Regions from separate parts of the Tardiphaga sp. 37S4 genome, predicted to be linked through region 2. Evidence: predicted binding sites of a transcription regulator. Region 2 holds the regulator's gene; the other holds the start of a gene.

Region 1 (12,115 bases), 2.1 Mb from region 2:
TCCGCGACGATGATTTCGGCCCGGTCAGTCGGCACTCCCTTGACCCTGTAGGCCCATTTACGTGCCGCCTTGAGCGCCGTCTCGACGGCTTCCGCGCCGCTGTTCATCGGCAACGCGGCGTCCATACCGGTAAGTGCACAAGCCTTCGCGAGGAAAGGCCCCAGCCGATCGCTGAAATAAGCGCGCGAAATCGTATCCAGGCGTCGTGCCTGTTCTGTCAGCGCCTTGACGAGGCGCGGATGGCAATGGCCGAAGCTCGCCGCCGAATATGCGCCCATCATGTCGATGTAGCGTCTGCCAGCCTCGTCCCACACGTAGACACCAGCCCCGCGGACGATCGTGACCGGCAACGGTGCATAGTTTCCTGCGCCAAAACGGGCTTCGAGACTGGCGAAATCAGTCATGACAAGCGCTCCTGCCGCGTTCCTCCCCCGCACCGGTTCGGCATGCCATCCCGACCGTTGGTGAGGGCGCACAAGCACAACTACATCGTGAGATCACCGCTCATGGCGCGCTCTCCCGATTGGGCGCGCGTAAGGCGATGCGCACCTTAGTTCTGATGTAGGAAGGCCGACGCAGAAAAAACAGGTGCGAGGGCTCAAGACAGGCACCGCCACCTCTCCCGTTCTGCTATAATCCGTTCATGACGATCGGGATTACCGGGCCCGAACGGAAGACGCCAGGGCGAAACGCCGTGGTCGGGGTGATTGTGACTGCCATCTTCTCCGGAATTTGCCTGATCCTTCTCGCGATTGTCGGCGACTTCCTGGTCGACTGGATGTGGTTCTCCGCGGTCGGCTATTCGCAGGTTTTTTGGACATCGATCGGCGCGAAAGCCGCAGTCTTTTCTGTCGTCTTCGCGGCAACTGCCGTCATTGCGTGGGCGAACGCCCGGCTGGCACTTTTTCTTGTCCGACGGCGGCGAGGCCGGCTTCCCGTCGACTTCGACTGGAAGCTCGCGGCCACCGCGGTGCCGCCCGATCCGTTCGAATTCATACGCGATCGGTTGCCATGGCGCCTTGCCATCGCTGGCGGCGCCGGATTCCTCGCTCTGCTTGTCGCATGGGAGGAGGTCGGCAACTGGAGCATCATTCTGCAGTTCCTCTATCAGGTGCCATATGGCGCGAATGATCCGCTGTATGACAAGGATATTGGATTCTATCTGTTTTCTCTGCCCGCCTATATCGGCATCAAGAATTGGGCATTGCTAACGCTATTCATGAGCGCACTTCTCGCCGCAGTGATCTATTGGCTGCATGGTCAGATCGAATACCAGGTCCAGCGGTGGTCGATATCACCGCCAGCGGTTGCTCACGGCTCGGCGCTGCTCGGCTTGCTCTTTGTGGTGAAGGCATGGTCCTACGGACTCGACCGCTATTTGCTGCTCTACGGAGACAATGGCGTAGTGGTTGGCGCGAGCTACACCGATGTCCACGTTCAGCTACCCGTTCTCTGGTTGCTGATCGGGCTTTCGATCGTTGCGGCATGCGCCGCGTGGGCGAACCTGTGGGCGCGTACCTACTGGCTCCCCACTGCCGCGATGTTGCTCGTCTTCGGGGGCGCTTTCCTGCTGTCCGGCGTGATCCCGACGCTGTTTCAGCGCTTCTACGTGAAACCGAACGAACTGGAACTGGAGCGGCCCTACATCGAGCGCAGCATCCGTCTGACCAGGGAAGCCTATAATCTCGACAAGATCGCCGCCAAGCCCTTTCCTGCCGAACAGGACCTTACCTTCGCGACACTCGAAGCCAACAAGGCGACCATCGAGAACATCAGATTGTGGGACGGGCAGCCGCTAGCCGATACCTACGCCCAGCTGCAGGAGATACGCACCTACTACAAATTAAGTGACCTGGATGTCGACCGCTACTGGCTTCGCGGCACCTACCAGAGCGTGATGCTGTCGGCACGCGAGCTCAGATCCTCACTGCTACCGCCGAACGCCCAGACGTGGGTCAACCTCCACCTGCTGTTCACCCACGGCAATGGAGCGGTGATGAGCCCGGTAATGCACAAGAGCGCTGAAGGGCTCCCGCTGCTTTACCTGCGGGATATTCCTCCCGTTGCGGACGGCGGTCCCGAGATCCGCGAACCGCGCATTTATTATGGACAAGAGGAGAGCAACTACGTTGTCGTCAGGACGACCACGCCGGAATTCGACTATCCGAAGGGGAGTGAAAACGCATACACGGTCTACGACGGTGCCGGTGGCGTACCGCTGACGGGTATGGTGCGAAAAATCATCTTCGCTCACCACTTCAACGACATGAATCTGCTGCTCTCCAGCTACATCACCGACGACAGCCGGATCATGATTCGGCGCAATATCGGGGAACGGCTACGCACGATTGCCCCGTTCCTCAGCCTCGACCACGATCCCTATCTGGTCATCAGCGAGGGGCGGATGTTCTGGATCCAGGACGCCTATACAACCAGTAACTATTTCCCCTCTGCGCAGCCTGCGCCCGGCCGCAATCTGAATTACATCCGCAATTCCGTGAAGGCCGTCATCGACGCCTATAACGGCAGTGTCGACTTTTATCTGATGGACCAGGCGGACCCGATCGTAGCCACCTACCAGCGAATCTTTCCGGGGCTATTCAAGCCGTTTGCGGCAATGCCGTCCGATCTGCAAAAGCACATTCGCTATCCAGAGGACCTCTTCCTGATTCAGGCGCAGCTTTACCAGACCTATCACATGGCATCTGCCGACGTTTTCTATAACCGGGAGGATCTTTGGCAGTTTCCGCGCCAGCCGGCCGGCGACGGCGTCGCGCCGATGGTCCCTTACTACATTGTGATGCGGCTGCCCGGAGAAACCCAGGCCGAGTTCTTTATCATGATCCCCATGGTGCCAAGCCGACGCGACAATATGATCGCATGGCTGGCAGCGCGCTGCGACGCTCCCGACTATGGAAAATTGATCGTCTACGAATTTCCCAAGGAGAAGCTCGTCTACGGACCGTTCCAGATCGAGGCGCGCATTCATCAGAACACGGAGATCTCCCAGCAAATATCGTTGTGGAACCAGATGGGTTCACGGGTGATCCGCGGAAACCTGCTGGTGATCCCGATCGAGAATTCGATCCTGTACGTGTCGCCGCTGTACCTGCGCGCGGTCCACGGACACTTGCCGGAACTCAAGCGCGTGATCGCCGCCTACGGCGAGCATGTCGTCATGAAAGAGACGCTTGCCGAGGCCTTGTCCGCGCTCTTCATCGAAACTAACGCGTCGCCGACATCGCTGGGTGCTGCGACGGAAATGCCACGTGCGAGCCCTGCGGAAAATAGGGCGCAGGAGGCGCTTGATCGCTATAACGAGGCAATGAAGCTGTTGAGGTCTGGGGATTGGGCAGGCTTCGGCACGCAGATCGACGCGATGCGCGGTCTTTTGGAGAAAATGAGCCGGGAATCGGCCGGACACTGACCAACGCCGGCTGATTGTCATTCGACAAAGAGGTGCGCGTTCCCGCAACCAAGATTCCAGGTGCATCCCAAGCAAGGTTCAAGCCCAAAGCGATTGTCGCTTGCTGAGGAAGGTGCCTCCGTGCAAGACGATTACTCCCCGGAGTGTGATAAGAGGAATCTCCCTGTGACAGCCTCTCTTGATGGCGAAATTCGCGACGGTCGTCATCATATGCGGGTCCGCGTTTATTTCGAAGATACTGACGCCGGCCAGATTGTTTATCACGCAAACTTTCTGCGTTTCATGGAACGCGGCAGAACGAATTACTTGCGTTTGCTCGGAACGAGTCAACAAGAGCTGCTGAAAGAAGCGCGAGAGGATACGCCCGGCTTTGCCTTCGTTGTTCGTTCGATGAAAATTGATTTTCTAAAACCGGCAGTCCTGGACGATCTGCTTGACGTCGTCACGGTTCCACAAGAGGTGAGGGGCGCCTCGATCATGCTGGGTCAGGAAGTGCGCCGCGGCGATGAGTTGCTGCTTGAGGCCAAGGTCAAGGTGGCCTTTGTCTCCGGCGGCCGCGCCAAGCCGATCCCGAAAGCGCTGCGGATTGCCATGAAGGCCGATCAGATTTAGCAATCGCCCCATAGGTGAAACGGCATCGACTCCGCATGCGGCAGGGCTACAATCCCTGCAACATCGCAAAGCCGAGGGTCCCATGTCGCGTCCACCGTTTCCGCCCTTCACCCGAGAGACCGCCGCCCAGAAGGCCCGCATGGCCGAGGACGCCTGGAATTCACGCGATCCGGTGAAAGTGTCGCTCGCCTATACCGAGGACTCGACTTGGCGCAATCGCGGCGAGTTCTTTCAGGGGCGCCCGGCGATCGTCGAATTCCTCACCCGTAAATGGGCGAAGGAGCACGAATATCGGCTGATCAAGGATTTGTGGGCGTTCGACGGCAATCACATTGCCGTGCGCTTTCAATATGAATGGCACGATGACGCCGGCAACTGGCATCGCTCCTATGGCAATGAGCAATGGGAGTTTGACGAGGCCGGCCTGATGCGCCGCCGCGAGGCGAGCATCAACGATGTGGCCATTGCTGAGAAGGATCGCCGTTTCCTGTGGCCGGCGCCGGGGCCGCGTCCAGTCGATGTGCCGGGTCTCGGCACGGACCCGTTCTAACTAAAGCGAACCGCTATCGACCACGAATTCGACGCGCTCGGCGACGAAGCGCGAATGCGTAGCGCTGAGCGGCGTGCCGTCGGCATCCACATCGATGGAATCGACAATCAAGATCGGACGCCCGAGGGCGACACCAAGCCGTGTCGCATCGGTCGCGTCGATGATCCCCGCGGTGACCTTCGTCGAGGCGCGGCGATAGTCCTTGATGCCGTAATGCGCCAGGGCCTTAGTCATCGAGCGCACGCGCTCATAGACCTTGCCGAAATCGGGAAAGCGTTCGGCCGACAGCCAGTTGGTGCCGACGCAGATCGGCGTCTTGTCCGCCAACCGCAAGGCTTCAATGCGGATCAGCGGAGCGCCGGCTTTGAGGCCAAGCTGCCTGGCGAGATCGCGTGTTGCCACATCGTCCCAGGCTCCGATCAATTGCGCTTGCGGCTCGCGCCCGCCGGCACCGGCAATTTCCGAGAAGCGGGTGCGTGATCGCAGGGGATATGCAAGCTTTGGCGATTCCACATAGGTGCCGCTGCCGCGCTCGGCGCGCACCATGCCGCGTTCGGCCAGGGTCGCGAGCGCGCGGCGCACGGTGTGCCGATTGACGCGGTAGATGTCAGCCAGTTCGGTCTCGCCGGGCAGCTTTTCGCCAGCGCCATAGCGGCCATCTGCAATGCCGCGCTCGATGCCGTCGGCGACGTGCCGCCACAATGCAACGCCTGTTGGCTTGTCCTGAATGGTCACAAAATCGGTCCCGGAATGATGTCGACCACGCATTAGCGAAAAATCGTGCCGCTGTCACGAAACGGTCATTGCCTCCGCCTATAAAGTTGTCTAGTAAATCATACAACTTGTTGAGCGGCGGTGACATGACTTCATCCTCCCTGAACCACCAGCAGGCCCGGCGCCGTGAGGCGATGGGGGTCCTTGGGCACTCCGGCACGGCGGATATCGCCGGATATCTCGATGCAGTGGCTGTTCCCGCCCATGAACAACTGCGTCAGCCGGAAAACGGCCTGGTGATGCTGCGCGGCCGGATCGGCGGCGATGGCGCGCCATTCAATCTCGGCGAGGCGACGGTGTCGCGTGCCGCTGTACGGCTTGCCAGCGGCGAGGTTGGCTTCGGTTACACACTCGGTCGTGACGGCGCGAAGGCACAGCTGATCGCGCTCTGCGATGCACTCATCCAGACCAGTGAATTTTCAGATGCTGTCGAGACCAAGGTGCTCACGCCGCTGCGCGCGCGCGTCGTCGCCGATAGCAAGCGCAAGGCCGCAGAGACGGCGGCAACCAAAGTCGATTTCTACACGCTCGTGCGCGGGGAGGGCTGATCATGACGACAGTTGCGGAAATGCCGGCCGGTTTCGCGGACAAGGTGCTTGCAGCGCAATCGACCTTCCGTTCGGTGATGGATGCGATGGCGCGTCCGGGTACCGTGCAGCGCATTCAGGCTGTTTCGGGCGTGCCCGCGCCAATGATGCGCGGCGCGGCGGCCATCGCGCTCACGCTGTTCGATCAGGATACGCCGGTGTGGCTCGATGCCAAGTTGGCGGCGACGATGGATGTTGCCAAGTGGATCAAGTTTCACACCAGCGCGCCGGTCATCGCCGATCCCGCCGTGTGTGCCTTCGCTGTGGTGGCTGATGCTGCCGCGCTGCCGTCCTTCGAGCACTTCGCCTTCGGCACCGGCGAATATCCGGATCGCTCCACCACGATCGTTCTGCAGGTGGCGAGCCTGACTGAAGGCCCTGCCTATGAGCTGCGCGGCCCCGGTATCGATGGTGCCACAATCCTGCGTGCTGCGATCGGCGTGCCGGATCTGCTAGATCGCCTTGCGCTGAATGCCTCGCTGTTTCCCCGCGGCATCGACCTCGTGCTGGTGTCCGGCGAATCCATTGTCGCGCTACCGCGTACCACGCGTCTTGTCGCGAAGGAGGGCTGAGCATGTATGTCGCCGTCAAGGGTGGCGAACGCGCCATCGAGAATGCGCATCGTCTGCTGGCTCATGAGCGCCGGGGTGATCGCGATGTGCCGGAAGTATCGCTGGCACAGATCTCCAATCAGCTCGGTCTCGCCGTCGATCGCGTGATGACCGAAGGCTCGCTCTATGACCGCGAGCTCGCGGCGCTGGCCATCAAGCAGGCACGCGGCGACATGATCGAGGCGATCTTCCTGCTGCGCGCCTTCCGCGCGACGCTGCCGCGGTTCGGTTCGAGTGAGCCCGTCGATACGTCGCAGATGCAGGTGCGTCGCCGCGTCTCCTCGACCTTCAAGGACATGCCGGGCGGCCAGGTGCTTGGCCCGACCTTCGACTATACGCATCGTTTGCTCGATCCGGTGCTGACCGGCGAATCCTCGCCCGAGCAGCCGGCCATGACCGATGCAGAGCCGGCTGCGATGCCGCGCGTCACCGATATTCTTGGCCGCGACGGCCTGATCGAAGCCTCGCCCGCAGAAGATCCCGAAAAGCCTGTCGGCGATCTCACGCGCGACGCGCTGAGCTTCCCGGCAGACCGTGATCTGCGCTTGCAGAATCTCGCGCGGGCCGATGAAGGCTTTCTTCTGTCGCTCGGCTATTCATCGCAGCGCGGCTATGGCCGCAACCATCCTTTCGCAGGTGAAATCCGCCTCGGCGAGGTCGAGGTTGAATTCATGGCCGAGGATGTTGGCTTCGCGGTGCCGCTGGGATCGATCACGCTGACCGAATGCCAGATGGTCAATCAGTTCAAGGGCTCGGATACCGAGGCGCCGTGCTTCACGCGCGGTTATGGCCTCGCTTTTGGCCAGAGCGAACGCAAGGTGATGTCGATGGCACTGGTCGATCGCACGCTGCGCGCGCGTGAGCTCGGCGAGGACATCAAGGCGCCAGCGCAGGATGAGGAATTCGTCATGTCGCATTCCGACAATGTGCAGGCGACCGGCTTCGTCGAGCATCTGAAGCTGCCGCATTACGTCGACTTCCAGTCTGAGCTTGGCTTGCTCCGCAAGCTGCGCAAGGAATTCGCCGATGCCAACGAGACGCCCGTTGCTCTTCAGGAGGCCGCGGAATGAACGCGCCGACATATAACTTCGCTTATCTGGACGAGCAGACCAAGCGGATGATCCGCCGCGCCATTCTCAAGGCGATCGCGATCCCCGGCTATCAGGTGCCGTTCGCCAGCAGGGAAATGCCGATGCCCTATGGCTGGGGCACCGGCGGCGTGCAGGTCACGGCGGCGATCCTCGGTCCCATCGACAAACTCAAGGTGATCGACCAGGGCTCCGACGACACGACTAATGCGATCTCGATCCGCAAGTTCTTCGAGAAAACTGCCGGCGTTGCCGTGACCACGAGCACGGGCGATGCGACTGTGATCCAGACACGGCATCGCATTCCCGAAGCGACGCTGCAGGCGCATCAGGTGCTGGTCTATCAGGTGCCGATCCCCGAGCCGCTGCGCTTCCTCGAGCCACGCGAGACAGAGACGCGGCGTATGCATGCGCTCGCCGAATACGGCTTGATGCATGTAAAGCTGTATGAAGACATCGCCCGCTTCGGCCATATCGCCACGTCCTATGCCTATCCGGTGAAGGTCAATGCGCGTTACGTGATGGACCCGTCGCCGACGCCGAAATTCGACAATCCGAAGATGGACAATTGCGCGGCGCTGCAGCTGTTCGGCGCCGGCCGCGAGAAGCGCATCTATGCGATCCCGCCTTACACATCGGTGGTGTCGCTGGATTTCGAGGATCATCCATTCGAGCCCTACAAGCACAAGGCCTGCTGTGCACTGTGCAACGCCGAGGATAGCTATCTCGACGAGATCGTCACGGACAACAAGGGCAGCCGGATGTTCGTCTGCTCCGACACCGATTATTGCGAAACGCGGCAATCACAGGGGTATCGCGGCAGCGAGAATGCTGCGCCCTATGCGGAGAGCGCAAATGCTTGATGTGACAGCGAATTCAACTGTACCGGGGGCGCGCGCGGCTGCGAGTGACGAGCCGTTGCTCGTTGCGGCAAACCTCGGAAAATCTTATGGCCGTCTTGCGGCATGCCGCGACGTGTCCTTCGAACTCTATTCCGGCGAGGTGCTGGCTATCGTCGGCGAGTCCGGGTCCGGCAAATCGACACTGCTGCAGATCCTCTCCGCCCAGTTAGCGCCGACCACCGGCAGCGTCTCCTACCGGATGCGCGACGGCGTGACCCGCGATCTCGCGGCGATGGGCGAAGCCGAGCGGCGCTTCCTGTTTCGCACCGACTGGGGCTTTGTGCATCAGGACCCGGCGATGGGGCTGCGCATGGCGGTCTCGGCCGGCGCCAATGTCGGCGAGCGGCTGATGGCCGTCGGTCAGAACCACTACGGCAAGATTCGTGATACGGCGACCTCGTGGCTCGAGCGCGTCGAGATTTCGCCCGAGCGTATCGACGATGCGCCGCGGACCTATTCCGGCGGCATGCGGCAGCGGCTGCAGATCGCGCGCAACCTCGTCACCGAGCCGCGTCTCGTGTTCATGGACGAACCGACTGGTGGCTTGGACGTATCGGTGCAGGCGCGTTTGCTGGACATGATGCGCACGCTGGTCAGCGAGCTTGGCCTTAGCGCGATCGTTGTGACGCATGATCTCGCGGTGGCGCGGTTGCTGTCGCATCGCGTGATGGTGATGCAGGGCGGTCGCGTGATCGAGACGGGGCTCACCGATCAGGTGCTCGACGATCCCAGAGAGCCCTATACGCAACTGCTCGTTTCCTCGATCCTGCCGGCGTGAGGTCAACATGATTCCGATGATCGATATCCGCAACGCCGAAAAGACCTTCGTCATGCATTTGCAGGACGGCATCCGCCTGCCGGTGGTGCGCAACGTCTCGTTCCATGTCGCGCCCGGCGAATGCGTGGTGCTGTCCGGTCCCTCGGGGGCGGGCAAGTCGTCGATCCTGAAGATGATCTTCGGCAACTATCGCTGCGACGGCGGCACCATCGGCGTGCACCACAACGGTGATGTCATCGATATCGCCACCGCCGAGCCGCGCGAGATCCTGGGTGTGCGCCGGGATACCATCGGCTATGTCAGCCAGTTCCTGCGCGCGGTGCCACGTGTCGCCGCGATCGATGTCGTAGCCGAGCCCCTGCTCGCTGCCGGCGTAACGCGCGCGGAGGCGCGTGCGCGTGCGGGGGCGTTACTTAAACGTCTCAACATTCCCGAGCGGCTGTGGAAGCTGCCGCCCTCGACCTTTTCCGGCGGTGAGCAGCAACGCGTGAATATCGCGCGTGGCTTTATCTCCGATCTGCCGATCCTGTTGCTGGACGAACCGACCGCGTCGCTCGATGCCGCCAACCGGGCCGTGGTCGTTGAACTGGTCGCCGAGAAAAAACGTGCCGGCGTTGCCATGGTTGCCATTGTGCATGACGACGAAGTGCGGCACTTGATCGCCGACCGGCTGGTGGACGTCGCATCCTTCGCCGCTGCTGCTGCCTGAGAAAGAGAACCATGACCGCATCATCGACCGAAACCGTCATCGGCAACGCCAGGATCGTTCTTGCCGACCGCGTGATCGACAAGGGCTGGATCGCCTTCGCTGGTGGACGCATCGCCGAATTCGGCGAGGGTGATGCGCCACGCGGTAGCGACGATGCGCGCGGCGATCTGATTATGCCCGGCCTGATCGAATTGCACACCGATCATCTCGAAGCCCATTTCATGCCGCGGCCAAAGGTGTTCTGGGATCCCATCGCTGCCGTCGTCTCCTATGACGGTCAACTCGCCACGTCCGGCATCACCACGGTGCTCGACTCGGTGCGGGTCGGTTGCGAGGACTCAAGCCAGGGCATCGACAGCTACGCCGGCCTGCTGGTGGATTCGATTGCCTCTGCTGGCGAAGCCAGTCTCCTGCGGGTCGATCATTTCCTGCATTTGCGCTGCGAGATTCCGATGCCAACCGTGGTCGAGGAAGCGAAGGCGCTCTTGGCGAAGCCGAACGTCCGGCTGATGTCGCTGATGGATCATACGCCCGGGCAGCGCCAGTTCCGCGACGAGGAGAAGCTGCGCACCTACTATCGTGGCAAGGGCGGCAAGAGCGATGCCGAGCTCGATGTGATGTTCGCGCAGCGCCTAGCTTGCCAGCAGCAATATGCGGCCGGCAATATGCGGGCGATCGTGGCGCTGGCTCACGAGCGCAATATTCCGCTGGCGAGCCATGACGACACCACGGAAGACAACGTGACCGAAGCCGTTGGAGACAAGGTCTCGGTGGCCGAATTCCCGACGACGCTGGAAGCGGCCCAAGGACTGCACAAGGCTGGCATCGGCATCCTGATGGGAGCGCCGAATGTCGTCCGCAACGGCTCGCATTCCGGCAATATCGCGGCGATCGATCTCGCCCGCGAAGGCATGCTGGATATTCTGTCGTCGGACTATGTGCCGTCGAGCCTTCTGATGGGAGCCCTGCAGCTCTCGAGCAAGGTATCCTTGATAGATCTGGCGAGCGCGATCCGCACCGTGACCAAGCGGCCCGCGGAAGCCGTTGGGCTCATGGACCGCGGCGAGATTGCGGTCGGCAAGCGCGCCGACGTGATCCGCGTCCATGTGGCGCATGAGGTACCGGTGGTGCGCAATGTCTGGCGCGAAGGACATCGGGTGGCATGACCGACACCGCGGCGATATCCGAAGCGCAAGCAGGTCGGATCGGCCCCGGCCGGTTGGTGCTGGTGGTCGGCCCGTCGGGTGCCGGCAAGGATACGCTGATCGGTCTGGCGCAGGCCGCCTGCGCGGATGACGACAATGTGGTGTTCACGCGCCGCGTGGTGACGCGCGAGGCGTCGGAATTCGAGAATAATGCGCAGGTCACGCCGGAGGCGTTCCGTCAGGCACAGGCCAGCGGCGCTTTCGCCGTCCACTGGGAAGCGCATGGACTTTCTTATGCACTTCCGCGCTCGATCGATGATGCGCTTCGCGCCGGCCGCAATGTCGTTGCCAATATCTCACGAACGGTTATCCCGGCGCTACGTGCCGCTTATGAAGATGTCGTCGTAGTGTCGATCACGGCGCCGCCGGAAGTGCTTGCGGCGCGACTTGCGGCGCGGGGACGCTCAACCGATGGGCCGATCGGCGATCGGCTCAAGCGTAGCGTCGAGACATCAGGTGCCGACGTCACGATCAACAATATTGGTGTCGCGGAAGATCATGCGGATGACCTGATACGGGTCATCAGGGGTCAATAGATACGGCGGAGGGCAGTGCGGCCATGTCGGTGATCGAAACCATCGAGCAGCTCGAAGAGATCTACGGCCGTTTCGATGACATCGGCGAAGCATCCACCGCCAAGGTCGCGGACTGTGTAACGGCGCAATATCGCCGGCTGATCGAGGTCTCGCCCTTCGCCGCTCTGGCGACCACTGGCCCGGAGGGGCTGGATTGCTCACCACGCGGCGACAAACCGGGCTTCGTCCGGATCCATGACGAGCGCACCTTGATGATGCCGGACCGCCGCGGCAACAATCGCGTGGACTCTCTGCGCAACATCGTGCGCGATCCCAAGATCGCGCTGCTGTTCCTGA
Region 2 (12,115 bases):
AATCGACGCCCTTCACCATCGCATCGGGATCGTCGCTGAAGGTGATCGGCGCGTTTGCCGCCTTGACCCAGTCCTTGAACGGCTTCTTCGGCGACAGCTGCGGCGGCGTCGCGATATTCAGTTTGAACTGGAAGCGTTCGGCCGCATGCGCCCAGGACATCAGCACATTGTTGTCGTCGCCGGTCCAGGCCACGGTGCGGCCCTTGATCGGGCCGCGATGTTCCTCATAGGTCATCACGTCCGCCATCACCTGGCAGGGATGCGAGAAGCGCGTCAGGCCGTTGATGACCGGCACGGTCGCATTTTCCGCGAGCTCCATCAGCGAGTCATGATTGAGGATGCGGATCATGATGATGTCGACGAAGCGCGACAGCACGCGCGCGGTGTCGGCAATGGTCTCGCCGCGACCGAGCTGCATTTCGGCGCCGGTGAGCATTACGACTTCGCCGCCGAGCTGGCGCATGCCGACCTCGAACGACACGCGGGTGCGCGTCGAGGGCTTCTCGAAGATCATCGCCAGCGTCTTGTTCTTGAGCGGACGATCGGGCTCGGCATTCGAGCCATCCCGCCCTTTCAGCTTCGCCTTCATGGCGGCAGCCGCGTTCATGATATTGCGCAACTCGCTGGCCGGCACGGCCGTGAGATCGAGGAAGTGCCGCGGTGACGTGCTCATCACGCGGCTCCCTGCGTCTTTGCAGATGCCTTGGCGGATGAGCCGAGGGCCACGCAGGCCTGTTCCAGCCGCTGCACGGCCTGCTCGATCTCGGCCTCGCTGACGATCAGCGGCGGCAGGAAGCGCACGACATTGTCGCCGGCGCCAACCGTCAGCAGCTTCGCGTCACGCAATGCGGCCACGAGATCGCCGGCCGGCACGACAGCCTTGAGGCCGATCAGCAGACCTTCGCCGCGCACTTCGCTGAGCACATCAGGATGGCCGTCGACCACGCCCGCGAGTTTCTGTTTCAGCAACAGCGACATCTTCTTCACATGGTCGAAGAAGCCTGGCTTCAGCATGATATCGAGCACGGAATTCGCGGCGGCGACCGCCAGCGGATTGCCGCCGAAGGTCGAACCATGGGAGCCGGGCGCCATGCCTTCGGCCGCTTCCGCCGTAACGAGGCACGCACCGATGGGGAAACCGCCGCCGAGCGCCTTGGCCAGCGACATGACATCCGGCGTCACGCCGATGCGCTGATAGGCGAACAACTCGCCGGTGCGGCCCATGCCGGTCTGCACTTCGTCGAAGATCAGCAGGATGCCGTTCTTGTCGCAGAGTTCGCGCAGCGCGCCAAAGAACGCGTTGCTCGGCGCACGCACGCCACCCTCACCCTGCAGCGGCTCGATGAGAATGCCGGCGGTGTTCGGACCGATCGCCTTCTTCACGGCTTCGATATCGCCGAGCGGCAACTGATCGAAGCCGTCGAGCGGCGTGCCGTAGCCTTCGAGATATTTGGCAGCGCCGGTCGCCGCCAGCGTGCCGAGAGTGCGGCCATGGAATGCGCCTTCAAAGGTGATGATGCGCGTGCGCTCGGGGTGGCCCTTGGAGAAATGATAGTGGCGGGTCACCTTGATCGCGCATTCCATCGCTTCCGCACCCGAATTGGCGAAGAACACGAAGTCGGCAAAGCTTTGTTCGCACAACCGCGCGGCGAGGCGCTCGCCGTCCGGGCTCTTGAACAGGTTCGACATGTGCCAGAGCTTGGTGGCCTGCTCCTGCAATGCGGCGACCATATGTGGGTGCGCATGGCCCAGCGCGTTCACGGCAACGCCGCTGGTGAAGTCGAGATAGCGCTCGCCATCGGTTCCAATCAGCCACGCGCCTTCACCGCGCTCGAAAGCGACATCCGCACGCGCGAAAACAGGCAGCAAGTGAGCCTGAGAGAGGGGCGAAGACGTTGCGTTGCTGGTCATAACCGATCCGATCGAAAAGACTGCGGCCGCGTCGATGACAACTGTGCGAAATCGAACAACGGACCCTAGAAACGAAACGTGCCGCCCTTCTCGGGCGGCACGTGGGCATTATTCTATGTGTGCTGTGAAGACTGTCAACCGCGCACTGCGGCTTTCGAGTCACACGGAGTCGCAGAAAAAGCCGATTTTGCAGCTTTATTTGCAGAAGCATGTGGACGCGGCATGCCCGACTCTTGCGCGCGAGTCACGGCATATTGTAGCTTTTGCCTCGTCGGATACGACATCTCGTGCGGCGGTAGATCCTTTTGACACATCCAGTGCGGCGTAACAGCCGGACGCGAAATTCGCGCCCGGTGAGCGCTAAAGGATTCTGACCGCAGGGATTTTTGAAGTCTCAACTCGCAGCGCTGCCCGGTCAGGCCGGCGCTCACGAAGGGAAAACGGCGATGACGGTAATGACATGGACCGACGATCGCGTCGAACAGTTGAAGAAACTCTGGGAAGGCGGCCTTTCCGCCAGCCAGATCGCTGCGGAACTCGGTAACGTGACCCGCAACGCCGTGATCGGCAAGGTTCACCGCCTTGGCCTGTCCGGCCGTGCCAAGAGCCCCTCCTCGGCAGCTCCGCGGCAGCGCAAGGCGCGCCCGGCGCAGCAGATGGTACGTGTCGCCCGCCCGATGGCACGCGGCAATACCGCGCTGGCCCATAATTACGAGATCGAGGCCGAGCCCGATCCGATCGCCTATGACAACATTGTGCCGATCAGCCAGCGCCTGTCGCTGGTCGAACTCAACGAAGCCACCTGCCATTGGCCGATCGGCGATCCGTCGAGCGCGGACTTCTATTTCTGCGGCGGCAAGGCCCTGGCCGGCGCCCCCTATTGCGCACATCACTCGCGCATCGCCTATCAGCCGGCAAGCGACCGCCGCCGCGCGGTGCCGAAGCCGACGCGCTGAGCTGGAAGATATCCAAGCCAAAGAAAATGCCCGGTGATGAGCCGGGCATTTTTTTGTTTGGGGCTTCTAACCTCTCCCCGCTTGCGGGGAGAAGGAAGATACCTACTCCGCCGCCTTGTCGAAGCGGTCATCCAGCGCGTAGCCGGCGCCGCGCACGGTGCGGATCGGATCGGGCTCACCGGCGGGGTTGAGCAGCTTGCGCAGGCGGCCGATATGCACGTCGACGGTGCGCTCGTCGATATAGATGTCGCGGCCCCAGACGCTGTCGAGCAACTGCTCGCGGCTGAACACGCGGCCCGGATGTTCCAGGAAGAACTCCAGCAGGCGATATTCGGTCGGACCGAGATCGATCGGACGGCTTGAGCGCACGACGCGGCGCTTGTCGCGGTCGAGTTCGATGTCGCCAAACGCCAGGACGGTGGCGAGACGCTCGGGAGCTGCACGACGGAGCAGGCCCTTCACGCGGGCCAGGAGCTCCGGCACGGAGAACGGCTTGACGATGTAATCGTCGGCACCGGTGGCGAGACCGCGAACGCGCTCGCTCTCTTCGCCGCGCGCCGTCAGCATGATGATCGGCAATGCCTTGGTTTCGGGCCGTGCGCGCAGGCGGCGGCACAGTTCGATGCCGGACAGGCCCGGCAGCATCCAGTCGAGCACCACGAGATCCGGCACCCGCTCCTTCAAGCGGGTATCGGCATCGTCGCCGCGAGCGACGGTTTCAACATCATAGCCTTCGGCGTCGAGGTTGTAGCGAAGAAGCGTCGTGAGGGCTTCCTCGTCCTCCACCACCAGAATGCGTGCATTCACAGCCATATGGTCAATATCCTCAGTGACGTCCGAAAAGCCTTTAGATCATGATCCTTGCGGAAGACTGGCTTCCACTTCCCGGATCATGCTTCAGACCGTCGGCGTATTCGCGAATGTGGTCATGTCGCCCTTCGGGCGCTTGTCGAGGATTTGCTGGCCCTCGATCATGTAGAACACGGTTTCCGCAATATTGGTGGCATGGTCACCGATCCGCTCGATGTTCTTGGCGCAGAACATCAGGTGGATACAGAACGAAATGTTACGCGGGTCTTCCATCATATAGGTCAGGAGTTCGCGGAACAGCGAGGTGCAGATCGCGTCGATTTCCTCGTCGCCCTTCCACACCGTCATCGCAGCGGGCAGATCGTGTGCGGCATAGGCGTCGAGCACGGCCTTGACCTGGGTGGTCACGAGGTCGGTCATGTGCTCGAGGCCGCGGATCAGCTTCAGCGGATGGAAGTCGCTGTCGAGTGCATTGACGCGCTTACCGATATTCTTGGAGAGATCGCCGATGCGTTCCAGATCGGTGGCGACGCGCAGCGCGCCGACAATCTCGCGCAAATCGACAGCCATCGGCTGGCGTTTGGCGATGGTCAGCACGGCGCGCTCTTCGATTGTGCGCTGCAACTGGTCGATCTCGGAGTCAGTGGCGACGACGCGCGCACCGAGCGCGACGTCCCGGCGGATCAGCGCATCGACGGATTCGACGATCTGCCGTTCCGCGAGGCCACCCATCTCGGCGACGAGACGGGTCAGCTCCTGCAGATCGTCGTCGAAAGCCTTGGTGGTGTGTTCAAAAGCCATCTCAAATTCCTCCCGCGAATATGTCGCGTCAGCCGAAGCGGCCGGTGATGTAATCCTGGGTGCGGCGATCGGTCGGCGACGTGAAGATCTTGTTGGTCTGATCGAACTCGATCAACTCGCCGAGATACATGAAGGCCGTGCTGTCGGAGACGCGGGCAGCCTGCTGCATGTTATGGGTCACGATCGCGATCGTGTACTGATCCTTCAACTCGTCGATCAGCTCCTCGATCTTCGCGGTCGAGATCGGATCCAGCGCCGAGCACGGCTCGTCGAACAGGATCACCTCCGGCCGCACCGCGATGGTGCGCGCAATGCACAGGCGCTGCTGCTGACCACCCGACAGGCTGAGGCCCGACGCGTTGAGCTTGTCCTTGACTTCGTTCCAGAGTGCACCGCCGCGCAGCGCCCTCTCGACGCGAATGTCCATCTCCGACTTGGAGATCTTTTCGTAGAGGCGGATACCGAAGGCGATGTTTTCGTAAATCGTCATCGGGAACGGGGTCGGCTTCTGGAACACCATGCCGACGCGGGCGCGCAGCAGGTTGAGATCCAGCTTCGGATCCAGAATGTTCTGGTTGTCGAGCATGAGCTGACCTTCGGCGCGCTGGCCGGGATACAGATCATACATGCGGTTGAAGATGCGCAGCAGCGTGGACTTGCCGCAGCCCGACGGGCCGATGAATGCGGTTACGCGGTTCGCCATCAGCGTCAGGTTGATCTTCTTCAGGGCGTGGTGTTCGCCATAGTAGAAGTTCAGGTCGCGCACGGTGACCTTGGGACGGGTCTCGCCCTGCAGGGCCGACGGCGGCGGCATCGAGACGGAAGGAACGCCAGACGACACAGAAAGCTCACTCATTTTGCTGTCCTCTCGGCGCCGAGAATGCGCGCGCCAATGTTAAGGGCAAGTACGGTCAAGGTGATGATCAGGGCACCGCTCCAGGCGAGCTGCTTCCAGTACTCGTAGGGGCTCTGCACGAAGTTGTTGATGGTCACCGGCAGGTTGGCCATCGTCTTGGTGAGATCGAGGCTGAAGAACTGGTTGCTCAGCGCGGTGAACAGCAGCGGCGCCGTTTCACCTGCGACACGCGCCGTCGCCAGCAGCACACCGGTGATCAGACCGGCGCGGGCTGCACGATAGGCGATCCGCTTGATGACCAGGGAGCGCGGCAGGCCAAGCGCCGAGGCCGCTTCGCGCAGCGGGTTCGGCACGAGACCAAGCATATCTTCAGTGGTGCGAACCACGACGGGGATCACGATCACGGCAAGCGCAAGCGAACCGGCGAGAGCCGAGAAGCCGCCCATCGGAACCACCACCGCACCATAAACGAACAGGCCGATGATGATGGACGGGGCCGACAGCAACACGTCGTTGATGAAGCGGATCACCGAGGTGAGTTTGTCGTGCTTGCCGTATTCCGCGAGATAGGTGCCAGCGAACAGGCCGAGTGGCGCGCCGATGCCGACACCGATGACGGTCATGATGATCGAACCGACGATGGCATTGAGCAGGCCGCCTTCCATGGAGCCGGGCGGCGGCGTGTTCTGGGTGAAGATCTGCAGACTGATGCCGGCGATACCGTTGTAGAACAGCGTGAACAGGATCAGCGCGAGCCAGGTGACGCCAAAGAGAGCGGCACCCATGCAGAGCCCACGGATGATCATGTCGTTGCGACGGCGTGAAGCGTAAATCGGGTTCATATTAGTTGCCCGCCTTCTTTTCCAGACGCAGCAGCATCAGACGCGCTGCCGAGAGCACGAAGAATGTCAGCACGAACAGCAGGAGACCGAGCAGGATCAGACCCGATTGATGCAGACCGTCGCTCTCCGCGAACTCGCTGGCGATCGCTGCCGAGATCGTGGTGCCCGGGCCAAAGATCGAGCCTGTGATCCGGAACGAGTTGCCGATGATGAAGGTCACCGCCATCGTTTCACCGAGCGCACGGCCGAGCGCCAGCATGACGCCACCGATCACACCAACGCGGGTATAGGGGATGACGACATTGCGGACGACTTCCCAGGTGGTGCAGCCGACGCCGTAAGCGGCTTCCTTGAGCACCGGCGGCACCGTCTTGAACACGTCGACCGAGATCGAGGTGATGAAGGGCAGCACCATGATGGCGAGGATCAGCGACGCGTTGAACAGCGAGAGATAGGACGGCGGGCCGGCGAAGATCACGCCGAGGACCGGGACGCCTTCGAAGGCGTTGATCATGAATGGCTGCACGTGGTTGGCCAGGAACGGGCCGAGCACGAAGAAGCCCCACATGCCGTAGATGATCGAAGGAATACCGGCGAGAAGCTCAACCGCCATGCCGATCGGGCGGCGCAGCCAGTTCGGGCACAGTTCGGTGAGGAAGATCGCGATGCCGATGCCGACCGGGATGGCGATCGCCATCGCGATCACCGAGGTGATCAGCGTGCCGTAGATCGGGCCGAGCGCTCCCAGCACCGGCGGATCAGCCGACGGTGCCCAACGCTGCGTCGTCAGGAACGAGAAGCCGAATTCTCGAAGCGCGGGCCACGCACCAACGATAAGCGACAGAATGATGCCGCCGAGGATAAACAGAACGGACAGAGCCGAGATGCGGGTGATCCAGTAAAACGCCTGATCCCCAGTCTTGAAGGCATTCAAAGCCTTCGCACGATCATAAGGTCCGGCAGCGTCCATCGAAGAGCTCTGTACGGCCATGTCTGCCACGCCAGTCCCCTGTAATTGTTACAATACCCCAAAACGCATTGCCCTGGAGGGGCTTGTCAGGGCGCGAAGTCAGAAGAGAAGAAGAAAGAAATTCAGCCCTGCAGCAAACGGAGGAGAGATGCCCCTCTCCCCCGCCCACACACCAGATCAGCTCTTGATGTCAGCCGACCAGGTCTTTTCGATCAGTTTGACGACCGAGTCCGGCATCGGGATGTAGTCGAGCTCTTCGGCAGCCTTGTCGCCCTTTTCGAACGACCACTTGAAGAACTTCAGCGCTTCAGCCGAGGCCGCCTTGTCGGTCGGGGCCTTGTGCATGAGGATGAAGGTCGCCGCAGTGATCGGCCAGGACGCTTCGCCCGGCTGGTCGGTGAGGATCACGTAGTAGCCGGGAGCCTTGGCCCAGTCGGCATTGGCAGCAGCAGCCTGGAAGGCCGCGACGGTCGGCTGCACGGTCTTGCCAGCCTTGTTGACGAGGCCGGCATAGGTCAGCTTGTTCTGCTTGGCGTAAGCATATTCAACGTAACCGATTGCGTTCTTGGTCTGACCGACGTTGCCGGCAACGCCTTCATTGCCCTTGGCGCCGACGCCAACCGGCCACTCGACAGCCGTACCGGTGCCGACCTTGGTCTTCCAGTCAGCCGAGGCCTTCGACAGATAGTCAGTGAAGTTGAAGGTGGTGCCCGAACCGTCCGAACGACGAACGACAGTGATGGCAGCCGAAGGCAGCTTCAGCTTCGGGTTCAGCTTGGCGATGGCAGCGTCGTCCCACTTGGTGACCTTGCCGAGATAGATGTCGCCGAGCACTTCGCCGGAGAGAACCAGCTCGCCCGAGGCAATGCCTTCGAGATTCACGACGGGAACGATCGCGCCCATCACCATCGGCCACTGAACCAGGCCGTCCTTCTCGAGCTGCTCAGCCTTGAGCGGCGCGTCGGTGGCGCCGAAGGTCACGGTCTTGGCCTGGATCTGCTTGATGCCGGCGCCCGAACCAATCGACTGGTAGTTCAAACCATTGCCAGTCTCTTTCTTGTAGGCGTCGGCCCACTTCGAATAGACCGGGAACGGGAAGGTTGCGCCGGCACCCGTGATGTCGGCGGCAAATGCCGAGGTCGAGGCGGCAACGAGGCCGGCAGCGACGATCGCTTTGAGGAATTTCATGGGATGTCTCCAATCTCGTGAGCGACCGCGCCGGATGCGCCAGTTGTGCTCACGCCGCCCGTTTAGGGGTGGTCGATTGTGCTTTTATGATAGTTCCGTGACACTTGGATGACGACGTCAAGCATATGTAAATGCTTCGTTTTTCTGCCTCCGCGGATAATTTTACCGTGCAAATGACAGCGAAAATGCCCTGCCATACGGGACATGCCAGGCCGTCAAAATCCACCGTCACAGGGGTTAACAATATGTTTCAGCAGGCGGAATCCGGCCTCGCAAGCAAGCGCGCGTATGACAGCGGCGGGTACGATATTGAGGGTGATCGGACGCAATGCCGCACCATCCGCCAGGGCTTTTTTGACTTTCTGAGCGAAGCGCAGCGATGCGGGACCGCCCGAGGGCGGCCCTAACGGGCGCAAGAGAACGAAGGGAGTTTAAGGCATCAGGACGCGGCGGAGGTAGGAGGGGCCGGCGGCGTCTTCACCTGCGGAAAGGCGGCGGTAAAAGTCGCGCCGTTCTTCGGCACGCTTTCGATCAGCAGCCGGCCGCGGTGCCGGTTCAGGATGTGCTTCACCAGCGAGAGGCCAAGGCCCGTACCGCCCTGTGCGCGGCTGTCGCCGACATCGACCCGGTAGAAACGCTCGGTCAGGCGCGGCAGATGCTCGGGGGCGATGCCCGGGCCATAGTCCCGCACGGCGACGCGGATTTCCGGCACACCCTCCGAGGTCGACTCCGTGGTCAACGATACGTCCACCTTGCCGCCGGACGCGCCGTATTTCAGCGCGTTCTCGATCAGGTTCTCGAACAGCCTCAGCAATTCCTCGCGATCGCCAGCGATGGACACCGGCGTCTCAGGCAGCGCCATTTCGATCCTGACGTTGCGCTCATTGGCCAGCGGCTCCAGCCCATCGCCGACCTGGCGGATAATGGGGAGAATATCCACCAGCGTATCCGGCCGCACATGCGCCGACAGTTCGACGCGCGACAGCGACAGCAGATCGTCGATCAGCCGTGCCATGCGGGTCGCCTGCGCATGCATGATGCCGAGAAAGCGCTCGCGCGCCTTGGCGTCGTCCTTGGCCGGTCCCTGCAGCGTATCGATGAAGCCGGACAGCGCCGCCAGCGGCGTGCGCAGCTCGTGGCTGGCATTGGCGACAAAGTCGGCACGCATTTCCTCGACACGGCGCAGCGGCGTCTGGTCGTGGAACGTCATCAGCATGCAGGTGTCGGTGCCGCCAAAGGCAGTCGGAACCGGCACCGGCGTGATCATCAATTCCATCCAGCGATCGACGGGAACGTGGTCGAGGTAAGTCGCGCGGCGCGGCTCGGTGGTGGCGATGGACTCGCGCAAGGCGGTGATGATCTCAGGCGAACGCAGCGCGAATTGCGCCAGCTCGTTCTTGCGGAGTGCCGGCGCGAGCTGCGCCGCAGCGGCATTGAGATGGATAACGCGGCCGGCACGGTCGAGCAGCACGGCGGGATCGGGAATGCCTGCAATGATCGCGCGCACCGCGGGCGCCTCGACAGGATTGGCGGCCAGCGCCTCGTCGCGCGCCGTCACCACGTCATGCAGCCGCCACGGCACCAGCGCCGCGCCGGCGATGCAGACGAACACGATGCCCGCGCGAACAGGCGACAGCTCGCCGAAAAACACCAGCGCGGCCAGCGCCAGGCCGGCGGCCAGCAGGATGATCGCCGAATGCCGCAGCCGGTCCGGCCACGGCGAAAACATGGTCGATGGAGAAGCTTCAATGGCCATCTGAACCGGATCTCTTCCTGCTGCGAATGCGAACGTATATCAGGCGCCGGAGCGACCATGTTCCTTGAGCGGGTGGCCGACGCCGGGCTTGGTGTCCGCCGCGACCGCCTGCAGCTTCTTCGATCGCGAACCGATAATAAGCTCGCGAAGCGTCAGTAACATGACTGATATAAAGAACGGCGCGAGGTAATAAAGCACCCTGAACAGCAGCATGCCAGCCAGCAGCTTTTCCTGATCCATCATTTCGAGGCCGACCAGCATCGCGGCGTCGAATACGCCAAGACCGCCGGGCGAATGGCTGGCGAAACCCAGCAAGGTGGCCGAGACGAACACCACCGCCACCACGACGAAACCGACGTCAGGCTCGGCGGGCACCAGCATGTACATCGCCAGCGCACAGAAGCCGAGATCGATGATGCCGATGGTGATCTGCAGCAGGGTCAGCGGGCCGCCCGGCAGTACCACCGACCAGGGGCCACGGCCGACGCTGCGCGGCCTCATCCAGACCCAGACCACATAGCCGACGAGGCCGGCGAGGATGATATAGGCCAGGATGCGGTTCATCCATGGCGGCACCTGGTTGATCGCGCTGGCTGCCTCCGGGTGATAGGCGATGCCCATGCCGAGCACCGCGAGATTGCCGAGCCAGAAGGTGAGGCCGGCGAGAAAGACGATCTTGGCGACATCGACGGCGCTGAGATCCCAGGCCGAATAGATGCGATAGCGCACCGCGCCGCCGGTGAAGACGCTGGCGCCGACATTGTGGCCGATGGAATAGCTGGTGAAGGCCGCCAGCGCGTTGATCCGGTACGGCACGTCGCGGCGACCGATCGTGCGCACCGCAAACCAGTCGTAGAATGTCAGCGTGAAATAGCCGGCGGCAACCGACAGCGCCGACAACATGATCAGCCGCGGCTCGGTCTCGGTCATCGCCCGGAAAACGGCAGCAGCGTCGATGTTGCGCAGCTTGTGATACAGCATGTAGCAGGCGATGCCGATCACCGCGACGCTGATCAAGACACCGAGCTTGTGCAGGATTTGCTTCTCGCGCAGAAACGAGATCGCCCTGCGTATTGCTTCCAGCATCTCAACCTCGAATGCGATCCCCTGACCAGAGAGATCTGGACCAGGAAGTCAGATTAGCCTCGGCGGAACCGCCACATCAGTTGTCTCCGGCACAACCGTCGTAGCGCGTTTTGCGGCAAAGTGGAATTCGCCGACTGTGAATAAAAACAAGCCACATCAGTATATTAGGTCAGTCCTAACAAACCACCAGCCTCTCGGGTGCATTCGCTGCGGCAAAATGCCGACGTCGTGACGCGTCTCACGTGACAATGAGGCTTTCGTGACCTCATGCCGCCGATTTGGCGGCGAGACGTTGATAAAAAAGACGTCAGCGGCATGCACCACAGACCTCAGGTCGCGCGGGCCTGCTGCCTGACCACCACGATGTCGCGCAGCCACGATCCGATGGCGCAGCCGACGAGATAGAAGCCGAACAATGCGAGGCCGAGATCGAGCCAGTAGCCGAAGCGGCCGGGCACGACTTTGGCAATCGCGATGCCGACGATGACCGCGGCGATCACCGACAGACGCTGGATCCAGACCCGCGACACCGAACGCCCCCGATAGACCACGGCGATCCAGCCCATGCAGAAGCCGATCAGGAATGCCCCGAGCAGCCAGCCCCAGTGAAACATCGCAAGATAGGTCATGGCGCTTGCCTCACGACGAATTCGATCCGGCGATTCTGCAGCTTGCCTTCGTCGGTATCGTTGGTGGCGATGGGTTGGGTGCTGCCGTAGCCGATGGTGGAGAAACGGTCCGCCGGCAGGCCGGCCTTCACGAGATATTCTTCGACGGCAAGCGCGCGCTTTTCCGACAGCGACTGATTGAACGCTGCGTCGCCATCGCCGTCGGTGTGGCCGGCGATCTCGACCCGGACATTGGCGCAGCGCATGGCGATTTCCACGAGGCGATCGAGCAAGCCCGCGGAATCCACATTGATGCTGGCGCTGGAGGGCT

What was found. Region 2 encodes PhoB, which activates phosphate uptake and scavenging genes when phosphate is short. Its sites were predicted from a motif close to TGTCATNNANCTGTCAT; they were not measured.
Region 1: a site for PhoB is predicted at 5,377-5,393, ahead of phnF (phosphonate metabolism transcriptional regulator PhnF). Genes of this name have one in related genera too.

Annotation. Positions count from the first base shown of each region.
Region 1 is NZ_CP088008.1:923,114-935,228, forward strand. It holds gene rocD (ornithine--oxo-acid transaminase) at 1-404, opposite strand, end outside; gene LPB73_RS04450 (UPF0182 family protein) at 644-3,427, shown strand; gene ybgC (tol-pal system-associated acyl-CoA thioesterase) at 3,593-4,039, shown strand; gene LPB73_RS04460 (DUF1348 family protein) at 4,122-4,589, shown strand; gene phnF (phosphonate metabolism transcriptional regulator PhnF) at 4,590-5,324, opposite strand; gene phnG (phosphonate C-P lyase system protein PhnG) at 5,450-5,911, shown strand; gene phnH (phosphonate C-P lyase system protein PhnH) at 5,914-6,522, shown strand; gene LPB73_RS04480 (carbon-phosphorus lyase complex subunit PhnI) at 6,525-7,631, shown strand; gene LPB73_RS04485 (alpha-D-ribose 1-methylphosphonate 5-phosphate C-P-lyase PhnJ) at 7,628-8,512, shown strand; gene phnK (phosphonate C-P lyase system protein PhnK) at 8,505-9,329, shown strand; gene phnL (phosphonate C-P lyase system protein PhnL) at 9,337-10,038, shown strand; gene LPB73_RS04500 (alpha-D-ribose 1-methylphosphonate 5-triphosphate diphosphatase) at 10,050-11,204, shown strand; gene phnN (phosphonate metabolism protein/1,5-bisphosphokinase (PRPP-forming) PhnN) at 11,201-11,779, shown strand; gene LPB73_RS04510 (pyridoxamine 5'-phosphate oxidase family protein) at 11,803-12,115, shown strand, end outside.
Region 2 is NZ_CP088008.1:4,990,094-5,002,208, forward strand. It holds gene argF (ornithine carbamoyltransferase) at 1-673, opposite strand, end outside; gene LPB73_RS23705 (aspartate aminotransferase family protein) at 673-1,911, opposite strand; gene LPB73_RS23710 (GcrA family cell cycle regulator) at 2,358-2,867, shown strand; gene phoB (phosphate regulon transcriptional regulator PhoB) at 2,970-3,674, opposite strand; gene phoU (phosphate signaling complex protein PhoU) at 3,765-4,478, opposite strand; gene pstB (phosphate ABC transporter ATP-binding protein PstB) at 4,507-5,334, opposite strand; gene pstA (phosphate ABC transporter permease PstA) at 5,331-6,176, opposite strand; gene pstC (phosphate ABC transporter permease subunit PstC) at 6,178-7,176, opposite strand; gene pstS (phosphate ABC transporter substrate-binding protein PstS) at 7,324-8,334, opposite strand; gene LPB73_RS23745 (ATP-binding protein) at 8,774-10,090, opposite strand; gene LPB73_RS23750 (lysylphosphatidylglycerol synthase domain-containing protein) at 10,130-11,176, opposite strand; gene LPB73_RS23755 (hypothetical protein) at 11,506-11,805, opposite strand; gene LPB73_RS23760 (OmpA family protein) at 11,802-12,115, opposite strand, start outside.